2 regions of the Mesorhizobium sp. B4-1-1 genome follow, and region 2 is predicted to be linked to the other one. Evidence: riboswitches for the same ligand, from Rfam matches in the RefSeq annotation. Region 2 holds a riboswitch; the other holds the start of a gene.
What was found. A riboswitch is a leader RNA that binds a small molecule or an ion and turns the genes downstream of it on or off. The one in region 2 is predicted to bind S-adenosylmethionine.

Region 1 (3,401 bases), on a different contig from region 2:
GGCCGAAGTCGAATGCGCTTTCCTCAACACGCTGCAGGCGCGCTGGCAGTATGCCGGCGAGGCGCTTGGGCTCGGCTTCGCCCAAGGCAAGAGCATGCTGTGGAACAAGCCGATGCTCGATGCCAATGGCGGTATCCAGGCTTTGGCCGCCGAGATCGCCGAGGACGCAGCCGCCACCAAGCTGGTCAACAGCCTGGGCCTGCGCGTCAATCTCGTCGCTTCGCCTTTCGAGCAGCCGCTCGGCCAGCGCCGGCTCGCCGAGATATGGTCACGCCAGGCGCGCTGGGCGCGGCTGCGCCGCGTCACCTTCCCGCTGTTCTTCGCGCCGGAGATCCTGACCGGCGCCGCGATGCCGCTGCTTCTCGCGCTGATTTCGGCCGCAACGGCCGGCGTCAGCCTGCCGACCACGGCGCTCTGCGTGCTCGCGGCCGCCTATCTGCCGGAATGCCTGCTTGCCTGGGCAAAAGGCTGGTACCTGTCGCCGCGCAGCGTCACCGCGATGCTCACGCGCGACGCGATGCTTCCGGCCATCTGGGTGCGCGCCTGGTTCGGCGGCGCCGTCGAATGGCGCGGCAATGCCATGACCATCCGCACCAAGGCGATGACCGAACTGGAGGAGCTTGCCTGAAGTCCTGTGTAGCGACGGTCGCCGCTACAGGTCTTATTTGGCCGCCTTCAGCGCCTGCTCGATGTCCTCCAGCAGATCGTCGGCGTCCTCCAGGCCGACGGAGAGCCTGAGCGTGCCCGGCCCGATGCCGAGTTCGGCCCGCGCGTCGTCGCTCAGGTTCTTGTGCGTGGTCGTCGCCGGATGGGTGATCAGGCTCTTGGCGTCGCCGAGATTGTTCGAGATCAGCACGATGTCGAGCGCGTTCTGCAAGGCGAAGGCCGCCTGCTTGCCGCCCTTGACGTCGAGGCAGATCAGCGTCGAGCCACCCGACATCTGCTTCTTGACGATATCGGCCTGCGGGTGGTCGGCCCGGCCCGGATAGATGACGCGGGCGATCTCCGATCGGCCGGCGAGGAAATCCGCGATCTTGCCGGCGCTCTCGGTCTGCTGGCGCACGCGCAGCGGCAGCGTCTCCAGGCCTTTCAACAGCGTCCAGGCGTTGAAGGGCGACAGGCTGGGGCCGGTGTGGCGGAAATAGTCGTGCAGGTTCTCGTCGATCCATTTCTTGTCGGACAGGATGACGCCGCCAAGGCAACGGCCCTGGCCGTCTATGTGCTTGGTCGCCGAATAGACGACAATATGGGCGCCGAGCTGCAGCGGCTTCTGCTGCAGCGGCGTGGCGAAGACATTGTCGACGATCACGCGCGCGCCGATCGAATTGGCGAGCTTGGCAACCGCGGCGATGTCGACCACTTCCAGCGTCGGATTGGTCGGGCTTTCGAGGAAAAACAGCTTGGTGTTCGGCCTTATCGCCTTTTCCCAATTGGCGATGTCGGTGCCGTCGACCAGCGTCGCCTGGATGCCGTAGCGCGGCGCCAGCGTCTCGACCACCCAGCGACAGGAGCCGAACAGGGCGCGCGCCGCAACGATATGGTCGCCAGCCTTGGCGCTGCACAGCAACGCGGCTGAGACGGCCGCCATGCCGGAAGCGGTAGCGCGGGCATCCTCGGCGCCTTCGAGCGCGCACATGCGCTTTTCGAACATGTCGACCGTCGGGTTGGCGTAGCGCGAATAGATGAAACCGGGCTCCTCGCCCTTGAAGCGGGCTTCCGCGGCTTGCGCCGTCTCGTAGACATAGCCCTGGGTGAGGTACATCGCCTCGGATGTCTCGCCGAAGCCGGAACGCAGCGTTCCGCCATGCACGAGTGCCGTCTGAGGTTTCCAGTTGCGCTTTTTGGTGCTCATAGCCCTGCTTCCAGACACAAAAAAACCGGCCGCGAAGTCGCAACCGGTCCATATAGCCTTGCGGCTCGACGGTCCTTTAGCGACTTGTTTAACGTGGCTGCAAGCCGACCGGCCAAATCACCACGGGATAACGACCCTTTAGACCCGCGCCGCGCTTGCGTCAATTGCCGGCTTCATTAAGAGGTTTGTACCAGCAGAGCGGAGTAAGACTTTGCGGCAGACAGGCATTCTTCCCGACCAGGATATTTCCGCGCTGTTCCAGTCCGCCGCGCTGAAGTCGCCGCGCGCGCTGGACACCAACCAGATCCAGCCGGCCAGCCTTGACCTCAGGCTCGGCGACACGGCCTTCCGCGTGCGCGCCTCCTTCCTGCCCGGCCCCGATCATCGGGTAGCCGACAAGCTCGAGCGGCTGAAGTTGCATGAATTCAGCCTCGCCGAGGGCGCGGTGCTGGAGACGGGTTGCGTCTACATCGTGCCGCTGCTCGAAAGCCTGGCGCTGCCCTCGAATGTGTCCGCTTCCGCCAATCCCAAGAGCTCGACCGGGCGGCTCGACATCTTCACCCGGGTGATGACCGATCGCGGCCACGAGTTCGACAAGATCGCCGCCGGCTATCACGGGCCGCTCTATCTCGAAGTCAGCCCGCGCACCTTCCCGATCGTCGTGCGGGCCGGCTCGCGGCTGTCGCAGATCCGTTTTCGCACCGGCAACGCGGTGCTTTCGGAAAGCGAGCTGCGCGACCTTCACCGCGCCGAGATGCTGGTCGCCACCGAGCCGCCCAATATTTCAGGCGGCGGCATCGCGCTCTCCATCGACCTCGACGGCGACAAGGACGGCCTTGTCGGCTACCGCGGCAAGCACCACACCGGCCTCGTCGATGTCGACAAGCGCGCCGCGCAGGATGTCGTCGATTTCTGGGAGCCGATCTACAAGAGCGGCGCCGGCGAACTCGTGCTCGACCCCGACGAATTCTACATCCTGGTCAGCCGCGAAGCCGTGCATGTGCCGCCGCTCTATGCCGCCGAGATGACGCCTTTCGATCCGCTGGTCGGTGAGTTCCGCGTCCACTATGCCGGCTTCTTCGACCCGGGCTTCGGCCACTCCGCCGCCGGCGGCAGCGGCAGCCGGGCGGTGCTGGAAGTGCGCAGCCACGAAGTGCCGTTCATCCTCGATCACGGCCAGATCGTCGGCCGCCTCATCTACGAGCACATGCTGCAGCGGCCGCAGGCGCTTTACGGCAGCGACCTCGGCTCGAACTACCAGGCGCAGGGCCTGAAGCTCTCCAAGCATTTTCGCGCCGCGCGCTAGTCTAAGGTCTGAGCTGCTGATCTCCCCTTGGGGGAGATCACGCTCTCACAACGCCTTCACCGCCACCTTGACCGGCTTTTCGATCTCCAGCGGATTGCGCAGCGGCAGGCCGAAATCCGGCGCCTCGATCTCGAACATATCGCCGGCCTCGGTCCTGATGCCGTCGGCAAACGACAGCGTCGCCGTGCCGAACATGTGCACATGCACGTCGCCCGGCTGGCGGAAGGCCGAATATTTGAAATG
Region 2 (3,401 bases):
ACATCTTCAGCAGCGTGGTCTTGCCCTCCTTGTCGCCCTTAGACATCACGCCGCCCTTGCTCTGCTCCTCCGCGAGTTGCTTGCGGGCGTGGTCGCGAAAGTTGGCGACTTCACCGGCGCCCAGCAGGCCACGGCGAATGATGTAGCCGTCGCGCGCGTAAAGCTCGGCTTCATGTCTGGTCATCGCGAGCATCGATATTCTCCCTGGAACCCCAAAGCGTCCCGCGATGCGGCACGGGCGCCCCTGAACCTTTTTGAAGGCCTGGTTCCGATCCGTTTCCGGCCGGAAATCCCAGGCTCTTGAGGAGAATTTAGCCCCTCCGCCGCGGAACAAAATGGACAAAGGGAACGTATTTTTTGTATAAAACGCGCATGCACAAAAGAACGTCCGTAATTGAGAGTTTCCACTATGTGCCAGCCCCGGCCTGGACCCGCGCCGCGTTCAGCGTGCTGCGCGCCGGAAAAGTCGCCGCCGGACCGGATTACCGGATAGAACGCGCCGTCTATCCCGGACAGGACATCATCTACTGTCTTGCCGGCGCCGGCTATGTCGAAACGCTTGGGCAAAGGATAGACGTCGGGGCTGGTCAATTGGTCTGGATGGCGAACGAGGCTCCGCACGTCCATTCCGCCGATCCCCGGGATCCTTGGACGGTGCTTTGGTTCAGGCTGGACGGCCCGGAGCCCGCCATCCTGCGGCGCAAACTGTTCGGAGAGGGCACGCCGCGCGCCAGCTTCGCCGAGGGAACAAATCCAGTCCCGTGGTTCGAGCGCCTGTTTGCCGCGTTGCGCCGCCGCGACGCCAGCCTCGATCTGCGCCTTTCGCAACTGGTTGCCGAATTCCTGCTCCTGATCGATCGCGCGTTGGCGGGGCCGGATAGCGACGACCTGCCGAAACCGCTCACTTCCGGTATCGAAGCGATGCGCGGGGCGCTCGGTTTCGCATGGACCGCGTCGGCCCTGTCGGCCGTCACCGGGCTCGGGCCGTCGCAGACCCGGCGGATGTTTCAGCGCTATCTTCGCACCAGCCCGCATCAGTGGCTGATGCGCGAGCGGTTGATGCACGCGCAGTCGCTGCTTGTGCAGGACGACCAGCCGATCGCCGAGATTGCCGAGACATGCGGCTTTTGCGACGTCTATCATTTCGGTCGCGAATTCAGGCGATCCGTTGGCATTTCGCCTTCGGCCTGGCGGCGCAGCGAACTAGGGGTTGCGTCGAAGCGCTGAACAGATTCCGTGAAGGCGAAACTGCGACAAGACAAGGCAGGCCATGTGTTGGCTTGGCAGGAAATGGCCTGCTTGGGTGTGGTGAACCGACTGGAGCGCCGCGAGGAGGCTACCCGTTGACGAAGCGCGGCGCTGGTCCTAGAAGAACTGCCAGACTTCCGTGGTGATTTGGCCGGTCGGCTTGCAGCCACGTTAAACAACTCGCTAAAGGGCCGTTTGCAACCTGTAACCGGCTTTGCGACGGCAATGCCGGTTTTTTGTTGTCCGCTGCCGGCCGGACACCGCGTCGGGACGAGACCGATGCGGACAGGATGAGGATGGACATGGCCGCTCAGCGCGCTGCAAGGACCAAGGACGAGGCCGACCATCCGTCGAGCCCGGTGCTGCAGTTCGGCCCCGACAAGCCGCTGAAGCTCGACGCCGGCACGCTGCTGTCGCCTTTCCAGATCGCCTACCAGACCTATGGCACGCTCAACGCCGCGCGCTCCAACGCCATCCTCGTCTGCCACGCGCTGACGGGCGACCAGCACGTCGCCAATACCAATCCGGTGACCGGCAAGCCGGGCTGGTGGGAAGTGCTGATCGGCCCAGGCAAGATCATCGACACCAACCGCTTCTTCGTCATCTGCGCAAACGTCATCGGCGGCTGTCTCGGCTCGACCGGCCCGGCCTCGACCAATCCGGCGACGGGCAAGCCTTATGGGCTCGACCTGCCCATCATCACCATCCGCGACATGGTGCGCGCGCAGGCGATGCTGGTCGATCATTTCGGCATCGAAAAGCTGTTCTGCGTGCTTGGCGGCTCGATGGGCGGCATGCAGGTGCTGGAATGGGCGGCGAGCCATTCGGAGCGTGTGTTCTGCGCCCTGCCGATCGCCAGCGGCGCCCGCCATTCCTCGCAGAACATCGCCTTCCATGAAGTCGGCCGACAGGCCGTCATGGCCGATCCGGAATGGCATGGCGGCAAATATCTAGATTTAGGCAAGCGGCCGGAAAAGGGGCTCGCCGTCGCGCGCATGGCCGCTCACATCACCTACCTTTCGGAAGCAGCACTCCACCGCAAGTTCGGCCGCAATCTGCAGGACCGCGAGGCGCTCACCTTCGGCTTCGACGCCGATTTCCAGATCGAAAGCTATCTGCGCCACCAGGGCATGACCTTCGTCGACCGCTTCGACGCCAATTCCTACCTCTATCTGACCCGCGCGATGGACTATTTCGACCTTGCCGCCGATCATGGCGGGCGCCTCGCCGACGCCTTCGCCGGCACCAAGACGCGCTTTTGCCTGGTCTCCTTCACCAGCGACTGGCTGTTCCCGACCGAGGAGAGCCGATCGATCGTGCATGCCTTGAACGCGGCGGGCGCTTCCGTCTCCTTCGTCGAGATCGAGACCGATCGCGGCCACGACGCCTTCCTGCTCGACGAGCCGGAGCTGTTCGCGGCCATCAACGGCTTCATCGCGTCGGCCGCCCGCGCCAGGGGACTTAGCGCATGACCCCGGACCGAAGGTCAGCGAACGCAAAAAGTTGCGGACTTTTCGGAGCCGGATCGCGCGCCATGCAGGAGGCAAGGCCATGAGCGTCAATCGCGCCCAGCGTGTCGACCTCGAGGTCGTCACCGATCTCATTCCGGCCAATTCGCGCGTCCTCGATGTCGGCTCGGGCGACGGCGTGCTTCTGGAACTCCTGCAGGAGACCAAGCAGGTCGACGGCCGCGGGCTGGAACTGTCGCAGCGCGGCGTCAATGAATGCGTGGCGCGCGGGCTATCGGTTATCCAGGGCGACGCCGACACCGATCTGAAATTCTACGCCGACAAGGGCTTCGACTTCGTCGTGCTGTCGCAGACGCTGCAGGCGACGCGCAACCCGAAGGTCGTGCTCGACGAACTGCTTCGGATCGGCAACCGCGCCATCGTCTCCTTCCCCAATTTCGGCCACTGGCGCGTGCGCTTTTCGCTGCTGATCAAGGGCAGGATGCCGGTCACCAAGGACCTGCCCTACTCCTGGTACGACACGCCCAACATCCACTTCTGCACCATTCGCGACTTCGTCAACCTGTGCGAGGAACTCGGCGCGACCGTCGAGAAAGCAACCGCGCTCGACGCCAACGGCCAGAAGATCGGCCTGTCGATGCCCTGGTGGTTCTGGAACTTCTTCGGCCAGCAGGCGGTGTTTTT

Region 1: it holds a riboswitch for S-adenosylmethionine, as region 2 does, so the genes downstream of both, FJW10_RS03730 (O-succinylhomoserine sulfhydrylase) here and FJW10_RS16735 (homoserine O-acetyltransferase) in region 2, are expected to answer to the same signal.

The regions. Positions count from the first base shown of each region.
Region 1 is NZ_VFTH01000002.1:201,501-204,901, reverse strand. It holds gene FJW10_RS03735 (ceramide glucosyltransferase) at 1-628, shown strand, start outside; gene FJW10_RS03730 (O-succinylhomoserine sulfhydrylase) at 662-1,852, opposite strand; SAM riboswitch at 1,909-1,986, opposite strand; gene FJW10_RS03725 (2'-deoxycytidine 5'-triphosphate deaminase) at 2,064-3,158, shown strand; gene araD1 (AraD1 family protein) at 3,204-3,401, opposite strand, start outside.
Region 2 is NZ_VFTH01000011.1:28,273-31,673, reverse strand. It holds gene FJW10_RS16745 (phytanoyl-CoA dioxygenase family protein) at 1-184, opposite strand, end outside; gene FJW10_RS16740 (AraC family transcriptional regulator) at 373-1,227, shown strand; SAM riboswitch at 1,378-1,455, shown strand; gene FJW10_RS16735 (homoserine O-acetyltransferase) at 1,551-2,720, shown strand; gene metW (methionine biosynthesis protein MetW) at 2,800-3,401, shown strand, end outside.